DNA from 2 places in the Aquamicrobium sp. YD-1-mutant5 genome. Region 2 is predicted to be linked to the other one. Evidence: riboswitches for the same ligand, from Rfam matches in the RefSeq annotation. Region 2 holds a riboswitch; the other holds the start of a gene.
What was found. A riboswitch is a leader RNA that binds a small molecule or an ion and turns the genes downstream of it on or off. The one in region 2 is predicted to bind thiamine pyrophosphate.

Region 1: it holds a riboswitch for thiamine pyrophosphate, as region 2 does, so the genes downstream of both, AC5XE7_RS13290 (ABC transporter permease) here and thiB (thiamine ABC transporter substrate binding subunit) in region 2, are expected to answer to the same signal.

What each region holds. Positions count from the first base shown of each region.
Region 1 is NZ_JCAKKP010000008.1:128,104-132,829, forward strand. It holds gene AC5XE7_RS13275 (ABC transporter ATP-binding protein) at 1-134, opposite strand, end outside; gene AC5XE7_RS13280 (hypothetical protein) at 139-597, opposite strand; gene AC5XE7_RS13285 (alkaline phosphatase) at 666-2,414, opposite strand; TPP riboswitch at 2,571-2,673, shown strand; gene AC5XE7_RS13290 (ABC transporter permease) at 2,793-3,572, shown strand; gene AC5XE7_RS13295 (ABC transporter substrate-binding protein) at 3,569-4,507, shown strand; gene AC5XE7_RS13300 (hydroxyethylthiazole kinase) at 4,504-4,726, shown strand, end outside.
Region 2 is NZ_JCAKKP010000003.1:451,465-456,190, reverse strand. It holds gene AC5XE7_RS06620 (ABC-F family ATP-binding cassette domain-containing protein) at 1-1,177, opposite strand, end outside; gene AC5XE7_RS06615 (thiamine diphosphokinase) at 1,281-1,928, opposite strand; TPP riboswitch at 2,016-2,131, shown strand; gene thiB (thiamine ABC transporter substrate binding subunit) at 2,174-3,172, shown strand; gene thiP (thiamine/thiamine pyrophosphate ABC transporter permease) at 3,179-4,726, shown strand, end outside.

The sequences.
Region 1 (4,726 bases), on a different contig from region 2:
GTCTTGCCCGACCCCGAAGGCCCCGCCAGAGCAACCATTTCCCCGGCTTCCAGCCGCAACCCGGCCAAATCGAGCGCTGGCACGGGAAGCCCCGGATAACGGACCTGAAGGCCTTCGACTGACAGAGCCTGCATCACGCTAAACCCTTCGGAAATCGGCGTTGACGATGCGAAGCAGGCTGACGAAACCCGTATCCGGATCGGTCCACGAACCGACTTCGAGCTTGCCGGAGACTTCGATGGTTGCATTTGCCTGTTCGAAGGTCTGGGCATGGTCGAGATAGACGACGATGATGTCGTCCGGCCAGTCCGCGTCCGACGAGCAGAACGGACACAGTGCCATCGGAATTTCAGTGAGCACGAAGAAATTGGCTTCCGCCTTCAGGGGCGGCGCCATGAAGCCGCGCATGGCGACCGGCTTGCCTTCCAGAGCCTTCACCTTGTCGGAGAAGGTCAGGCCCAGCACGCTGACCTTGCCATAGAGTTCATTGAAGGAAATCGGGCTCGGTGCCGAACGGGCCGGCCTTGCCGAAAGGCAGAGCGCAGCGGCACCGATCATGGCGAGCGCCTGCCGGCGATCCGGGGCGGTGAAGATCATCGCAGCCTCCTTGACTGAACGGGTGCAGGCCCGGAGATGATCCGGGCCTGCCGCTTCTTGTTTACGTGTTACTTTTTCTGCGTGGTACCAAGCGCCAGAGCGTCGGCCAGAACGCGGTAGACGTCGCTCTGCTCCATGTAGCCTTTGAAGTTCTCGGAGCCGGGGCCGGTCGCCTGCAGCACCACGTCGTCAACGGCGTGAACGCCGGTGTCGCCGTCACGCGGAATGTTGCCCTCCACGAACACCGCGCCGGGAACGTCCTTGTAGGCTTCGTTGGCGATGTACTTCTTGTTCTCGTCCTGAATGGCCGGAACGAACGGGCCGTCGAGCTTCGGACGGAAGGTTTCGTAGTGGTCGGGACCATTGTTGGCGGCCAGGAACAGACGGCGCGAGACATCGACGCTGTCGGGATAGCCGTCACCGTTGGAATCGACGTAGTTCGGGAAACCGGCCTCGGCATAGGTGCCGACCTTCTCGCGCATCTCGTCGCCGGGCTTCTCGTCATCGACCGTGCCGATGATGGAAACGCCATGGGTGTGGTCGCCGGTGACGACGATCAGCGTATCGGGGTTCTTCTCGGCGAATTCGCGGGCAACGCCGATCGCTTTGTCGAACTCGATGGTGTCCACGATGGCGCGGTCCCAGTCGAGCGGATGGGACATCTTGTCGATATTGGCGCCTTCCACGACGAGCACGAAGCCTTCGGCGTTCTTCTCAAGCTGGCCGATGGCGGCCTTGGTCATATCGACCAGACCGGGCTGCTCGGGAAACTTCCCGACAGTGCCCTTCTTGAGGAACTCACGGTCGAGGGTGGTGTCCATGTTGCCGGTGTGGAAGAGGCCCAGAACCTTGCCGGTGTTGGAGCCGGCGGCGGCCTCAAGCTCGCCCTTCGTGGTGGCCAGCGTATAGCCGGCGTCCTTGAAGCCCGCAACGTGATCGGTGTCGTCCTTGCGCTTCGAGCCGGCAACGGACTGCGGCAGGAAGTAGGCCGAACCACCGCCAAGGATGACCTCCGGCTTCAGATCGAAGATCTGAGTGTTGATGGCCGCCTTCTCGGCGCGGCGACGGGTGTGGGAAAAGAGCGCTGCCGGCGTCGCGTCCTGAAGCTCGGACGTCGTTACGATACCGACCGATTTGGAAGTCTGACGGCGCAGGGCCTCGACCAGCGTCTCGACCTTCGGGTCGTCGAACGGATCGGCGGTACGGTCAGCGTAGACGCCGATCGCGTTCACGGCGCTCTTGTGGCCGGTCATGTAAGCCGACATGGTGTTGGCGCTGTCGGTGGCGATCGCTTCGGTGGACGAGGTGCCGATGAAGGCCATGCGATCGAGATCGTCCATGTGAAGGCGGCCATTGGCCTTACCTTCGGTCATGCCCTTCGACATGATGCGGGCGGCAGTGCGGTGGGCGACCGAGAGGCCATCGCCGAGGAAGAAGATCACGTTCTTCGCTTTCGGCTCGGCAGCGGTGCCGTAAACTTCCCAGGTCACGGTTTTCTCATCGTCGCCGGCCTTGGCGATCACGGTGTAGGTGCCGGGCTCGGTGATCGTCACGCCTTCCAGACGCACGGCCGAAGCCTCGACGCCGTCTTCCTTCTCGATGAAGGTGGCTTCCTTGCCAAGAACTTCCGCGGCCGGCTTGCCGTTGATGGTGACGGTGACATCGGAACCCGCAACAACACCATCGAACTCGACTTTCACGTCGAAGGGCGAAGCGGTGAGAATCGTTGCCCTGTCGAGCGGGTAGACCGTGGCGGCGCCGGCAACGGCCGGAACCAGTATGGTTGTTGCGGTCAGAATGGCGAGTAGGCTTCGCATGATCGGGTTCTCCGTAAACTCAAAAAGAGACCCGCTAGCTAGGACCCGCACGTTACAGCGCGATGACAGCTCGCGATCAGGCTGATGACAGCCCCTTCCGTTCTCTGGCCAGCGGCAACGTCGCTTGACAGAACCGGGCGCTTGAAACATAGATGGCTTCATTCCGAGGGGGGCGCCGTACGGCGCTGAGATGGCAGTGAGCCGGACCCTTGAACCTGATCCGGGTTATGCCGGCGTAGGAACGGAACAAGGGCCTTCGGGCAATCCTGCCAATTCTTCGCACACCTGGATCTCCATGATGACAAGTCGGGAGATCGCCATGCAGCATCGATACGAATTCCGCCCGCCGACACGATTCCGCTTCTAGGGAATCGCGACATGCCGGCTGTTCTGGCAGCATTGCGCACCACGCTGGTGCTGGTGGCCTCATGGCAGGCAATCGTCATGGCCTTTGCCCCGCCGCGCTACATATTGCCAGCGCCGCTGGACGTCGCGGCCGCCTTCCAGCGGCAGCCGCTCTATCTTTTCGACAACATGCTGGTGACGCTGTCCGAGATCGCCGCCGGATTCGTCACTGGTACGCTCGCAGGCGTGGCGACCGCGCTTGCCATCGCCAGCTTTCCGCGCCTTGGCCGCGCGGTCTGGCCCGTGGTGCTGGTTCTGCAAGCCTTTCCGGTCTTCGTCATCGCGCCGCTCCTGGTGCTGTGGTTCGGCTTCGGCATGAGCTCCAAGGTGGTGATGACGGCGCTCATCATCTTCTTTCCCGTCGCCTCCGCCTTTGCGGACGGGCTGCGGCGCACGCCACCCGAAATCGTCGATGCCGCCGCCCTCACCCCCGCCAGCCACCGCCAGACGCTGTTTCTGCTGCGCGTGCCGCTGGCGATTCCCGCACTGGTTTCCGGGTTGCGGGTTGCCGCGCCGCTTGCTCCACTCGGAGCCGTGATCGGTGAATGGGTGGGTGCATCGGCGGGGCTCGGCTTCGTCATGGTTCAGGCCAATGCCCGCATGCAGACCGACACCATGTTCGCGGCCATGGCCGTCATCGCCGTCCTCACCCTCCTGTTGCGGCGGGCCGTCGATGCCCTCGCCCCCCTTCTCACGCCGTGGGCGCGCGAAGGCGAATTCTCTCCCCATCATCAGCAAAGGAAATCCTCATGATCCGATCCTGCGCGCTCGCGCTTCTGCTTTCCGTCGCCACGGCGGGTGCCGCCCATGCGGCCGACAAGCTCACCGTGATGCTGGAATGGTTCGTCAATCCGGACCATGCCCCGCTGGTGGTGGCGAAGGAGCTCGGCCTGTTCGAGGAAGCGGGACTTGAGGTGGAGTTCGTGCCTCCTGCCGATCCCTCGATCGTGCCACGCGCGGTGGCCTCCGGCAAGGCCGAGATCGGCATCCACTATCAGCCCAATCTCTATCTCGACCATGATGCCGGCGTCTCGCTGGTGCGCTTCGGCACACTGGTCGAGACCCCGCTCAACACGCTCACGGTTCTGGCCGACGGGCCGATCAGGGAGTTGAAGGATCTCGAGGGCAAGAAGATCGGCTACTCGGTTTCCGGCTTCGAGGACGCCATCATTTCCCGCATGCTGGGCAATGCCGGGGTGGACAAGAGCAAGATCGAGCTGGTCAACGTCAATTTCGCCCTGTCACCGTCGCTGATCAGCGGGCAGGTTGACGCCACCATCGGCGGCTACCGCAATTTCGAGCTCACCCAGATGAAGCTCGAAGGCCATGAAGGCCGCGCCTTCTTCCCCGAGGAGCACGGCATTCCGGTCTATGACGAGCTGGTGTTCGTCACCCGTCCGGAACTGGCAGGCGACGACCGCCTGAGGCGCTTTCTTGGCGCGGTGGAGAAAGGCGCGATCCACCTCACCAACCATCCCGAAGACAGTTGGAAGCTGTTCATCAGGGCTTATCCGGATCTTGATGACGAATTGAACAAGGCCGCGTGGCACGACACGCTGCCGCGCTTCGCCAAGCGGCCCTCGGCACTCGACCGCGCACGCTATGCCCGCTTCGGGGCATTCCTTGAGGAAAGCGGGCTGATCAAGAAGGCCCCCGCGGTCGAAGACATCGCGGTGGAGTTGCAATGAGCGCGATCCAGCACACAGCCGGCCTGCTGGACGAGGTGCGCCGGCGCCGTCCGCGCGTTCATTGCCTGATGAACGGCGTGGTCCCTAAATTCGTCGCAGACGGGCTTTCGGCGCTGGGCGCGATTCCTTCCATGACCTCCTCGCCCGAGGAGGTCGGAAATTTCGTCGCCAGGGCGGATTCGCTGCTGGTCAATCTCGGCACGCTGGATGCCCAGCGCC
Region 2 (4,726 bases):
ACAGGAAATCCTTCATGTAGGAGACGACATGGCGCTGCTCGCCATTGACAATCAGGCTCTCTCCGCGCCCGTCGGTGAGATAGTGGGCCAGCGTCTCGTTCGGGTCGGCGGCCTCGCGCTTCTGGTCGAGGGTTGCGATCTCCAGATTGACGCCGAGGCGCACGCTGCCTGAATCCGGCTTCAGCTCGCCGGTCAGCATCTTCAAGAGCGTGGTCTTGCCGGCACCATTGGGGCCGACGAGGCCGATGCGGTCGCCGCGCTGGATGCGGGTGGAGAAATCGCTGACGACGGTGAGCTCGCCAAAGCTCTTGGAGATCGACTTCGCCTCAATCACCAGCTTGCCGGATTCCGCCGCGTCGCTTGCCACCATGGTGGCAGCGCCTTCCGCGCCGCGATAGGTGCGGTGGCGCTGGCGCAGGGTCTGCAATTCGCCGAGGCGGCGCACATTGCGCTTGCGCCGGGCGGTGACGCCATAGCGCAGCCAGTGTTCCTCGCGCGCGATCTGGCGGCCAAGCTTGTGCTGGTCGCGCTCTTCCTCTTCGAGGATCTGGTCGCGCCATTCCTCGAAATGGGCAAAGCCCCGGTCGAGTCGCCTTGTCTGGCCGCGATCCAGCCAGACGGTGGCGCGCGACACGCGCTCGAGAAAGCGGCGGTCGTGCGAGATGATGACCAGCGCCGAGGAGGAGCGGATCAGTTCTTCCTCCAGCCATTCGATGACATTGAGGTCGAGATGGTTGGTCGGCTCGTCGAGCAGCAGAATGTCGGGCTCGGGGGCCATGACGCGGGCCAGGGCGGCGCGGCGCGCCTCGCCGCCGGAAAGCTCGCCCGGTTTTTCATCGCCGGTGAGGCCCAGATGTTCAAGCAGATAAGTGGCGCGGTAGGGATCGTCGGCGGGGCCGAGACCCGCCTCGACATAGGCGCGCACGGTGGCGAAGCCGTCCATGTCTGGCGCCTGCGCCAGATAGCGGATGGTGGCTGTGGGCTGGCGGAACACCTCGCCGTCCTGCGCCTCGGCCAGACCGGCCGCGATCTTCAGCAGCGTCGACTTGCCCGAACCGTTGCGCCCGACCAGCGCGATGCGGTCGCCGGGGCCGACGGTGAGGTCGGCGCCGTCGAGCAGCGGCGTGCCGCCGAAGGTCAGGCGGATGCCGGCGAGATTGAGAAGCGGGGGAGCCATGTCAGCCCTCTTTTGGGGTTGGAGCATTTTGCAGCCAGACTGCATCGTCTGGCGTCGCAGGAATGCGGCTAAACAGGTAGCCGGAGAAACGAAACGGCATCAGTCAAAATGCCTGTTGCAGCGGTGGGTGGGCGACGAGCAGGGCGCGGCCCTGTTCAAGTCCGACGCCGAGCCGGCCGCGCACCTCGTTCGACATCGTCAGCGACGAACCGAAGGGGACGCGCACGGCTTCAAGCGGCCATTTCGCGCCCTCAACCGTCAGGCCTGTCAGATCCGAAAAGCCGAGGATCGAGAACAGCGTTCCGTCCGCATAATCGAAGATTGTGGTGCTGCCATGGGGAAGCGGGCGGCCTTCCTGCGTGCCGCTGGTCAGCAACACCTCGGTTCCCGCCTCTGCCAGCCGCAGCGCCAGCGCAAGGTGCAGGAACGCGTGGTCGGCGCGCGCGCCGCCGAAAGCACCGGCCAGTACCAGCGCGGTGGCGCCCTGTTCAAGGGCGATGTCCACTGCCAGTTCGCCGTCGGTTCTGTCCTTGTCGGCAGGGAATTTCCGCGTCGGCACTGATGCCAGATGCTCCGGCAGGTCCGGCGGCGCGGAATCGAAATCGCCCACCCACAGTTCGGGAACGATGCCGAGCGCCTCGGCGTGGCGGATGCCGGAATCTGCGGCGATGACGCGCGTGCCGGCGATCTGGCGGTCGAGGGCGGGTGTGCGGACAAGCTCGCCGCCGAGAAGGATGGTGTATCGGCTCATGGGATCAGGGCATTAGCAGTCCCGCCGGAGGAACGGAAGAGCGGGGCATCGCTCTTGCTTCCCGCCGCATGCGGGCCTATTTCTGAAGATGCTCTAACGGGGTGCCGGACGCGTCATTGCGGCCCGGCTGAGAGGCGAGACCACGCCAACCCGCTGAACCTGATCCGGTTTGTACCGGCGGAGGGATTAGAAGCTGTCGGAGATCCGGCGCCTCGACCCCCTGAAACGCAACCAAGGAGGCGCCGATGCGCACGATGCTCTTATCCTTTCTGTCAGCCGCAGCCCTGCTGGCCGCCGCGCCCGCTTCGGCGGAAGGCAGGCTCACCATCTACACCTATGACAGCTTCACTGCCGAATGGGGCCCCGGCCCGCAGGTGAAGACCAATTTCGAGGCCGAATGCGGCTGCGAGGTCGATTTCGTCTCGGTGGCCGATGGGGTCGCCCTGCTCAACCGGGTGAAGCTCGAAGGCGCGTCGACCAAGGCCGACATCGTGCTCGGCCTCGACACAAATCTCACCGCAGAGGCGCGGGGCACAGGCCTGTTTGTCGCCAATGGCGCGACGCCGCAGGTCAACGTTCCGGGCGGCTGGGACGATGACATGTTCGTGCCCTATGACTACGGCTATTTCGCCGTGGTCTATGATACGGAAAAGCTGCCCAACCCGCCGGCCAGCCTCAAGGAACTGGTAGAGGGAGATGCGTCGCAGAAAATTGTCATTCAGGATCCGCGCACTTCGACGCCGGGCCTTGGCCTGCTTCTGTGGGTGCGCTCGGTCTATGGTGACGAGGCTGGTGCAGCATGGGAGAAGCTGAAGGGCCGCGTGCTGACGGTCACGCCGGGCTGGAGCGAGGCCTACGGGCTGTTCACCAAAGGCGAGGCGCCGATGGTGCTCTCTTACACGACGTCGCCCGCCTATCACATGATCGCCGACAAGAGCGACCGTTATCAGGCCGCCGCCTTCGCCGAAGGGCATTATCTCCAGGTCGAGGTGGCCGGCATCACCGTTACCGGAGCGAAGAACCCGCTGGCCGAAAAGTTCCTCGCCTTCATGACCGGTCCGGGTTTTCAGGACGCGGTGCCGGAAACGCAGTGGATGTATCCGGCGGCGAAGACCGACAAGCCGCTCGATCCTGCCTTCGACAAGCTCGTGAACCCGGCAAAGGCCCTGCAATTCAGCCCGCAGGAGGTCGCCGACAACCGCAAGGTATGGGTGGACGAGTGGCTGTCCGTGATGGGCAGGTAAGAAAACTTGGCCGATCGCGTCGCCTCTGCATACAGGGATCCGCGCGTCGCCGCCGGCATCATGGCGCTGGCGGCGATCTCGCTGCTAATCGGCGGCGCCTTCGCCGGGCTGATCGTCGAGGGCGCGCGCGATCTTTCCGGCGCGATTGCCGCTTTCGATCCCTACCTGTTCAGGGTGGCCCGATTCACGCTGTGGCAGGCGCTGCTGTCGACGCTTTTGTCGGTTGTGCCGGCGCTGTTCGTGGCGCGGGCTCTGGTGCGCCATCCGGATTTTCCGGGGCGCGGGCTGATCCTTCAGCTTTTCGCCGTGCCGCTGGCGCTGCCGGCTCTGGTGGCCGCCCTCGGCGTGCTGGCGCTCTATGGCCGGGCCGGTTATTTCGCCGGCTTTCTTTCGATGCTGGGTGGCGAAACATGGCCGGGCATCTACGGGCTTTCCGGTATTCTCGTGGCGCATGTGTTCTTCAATCTGCCGCTGGCCACGCGCCTGTTCGTCGAGGCCTTGCAGACCGTGCCAGCGGACCAGTGGCGGCTGGCCAGCCAGCTTGGAATGGGCGCGCGCCCCGCATTCCGGCTGATCGAATGGCCGGTGTTGCGGCAGGCGCTGCCGGGTGTCGCCGGGCTGGTGTTCATGCTGTGCGTGACCTCCTTCACCATCGTGCTGACGCTCGGCGGCGGGCCGCGCGCCACGACGCTGGAAGTGGCGATCTATCAGGCGCTGCGCTTCGACTTCGATCCCGCGCGCGCCGTTGCGCTGACCGCTTTGCAGATCGGGCTGACGCTTGCCATCGTCTTCGTTCTCAGCCGTTTCGGGGCCGGCACCGTGGCCGAGGCGAGCCTCTCGGTGGCGCCACGGCGTTTCGTTTCGGTGAGCGGCGGAGAGACGGCGCTGAACGGTGCGTTGATCGTGCTCGCCCTTCTGTTCGTCGCCGGACCGATGGCGGCCACCGTGGCGGCGGGGCTGCAGGCCGAGCTTGGCCGTCTTGTCATGGAAGCGGCGGTGCAGCGTGCCGCGCTGACCAGTCTCGTCCTGGCGCTGTTATCGGCGTTGCTGGCGGCAGCCCTTTCCATGGCGCTGGTGATGGCGAGGCAGGCGCTTGCCCTGCGCCGCGCCGGCGCGCGCCGGCCCTTGCTCGAATATCTCACCGATACTGGAGCGGGTTTCGTTCTGGTGGTGCCGCCCATCGTCGTCGGGGCGGGCTGGTTCATCTTGCTGCGCCATGTGGCCGATGTGTTCGCTTTCGCGCCCGTGCTGGTCGTCACCGTCAATGCGGTGATGGCGATGCCCTTTGCGCTGAGGGCTTTGCGCCCGGCCTATGATGCGGCCAGCGCCCGTCACGAGCGGCTGTGCGCACAGCTCGGCATCGGCGGCTGGACGCGGTTCCGGCTGATCGACTGGCCTTCGCTGCGCCGGCCGCTGGCCACCGCCGCCGCCTTCGCCATGGCGTTGTCGCTGGGAGATCTCGGCGTCATCGCGCTGTTCGGCTCCGATGCGGTGCAGACGCTGCCCTATCTTCTTCTGGCGCGCATGGGCAGCTACCGCACGGCGGACGCGGCG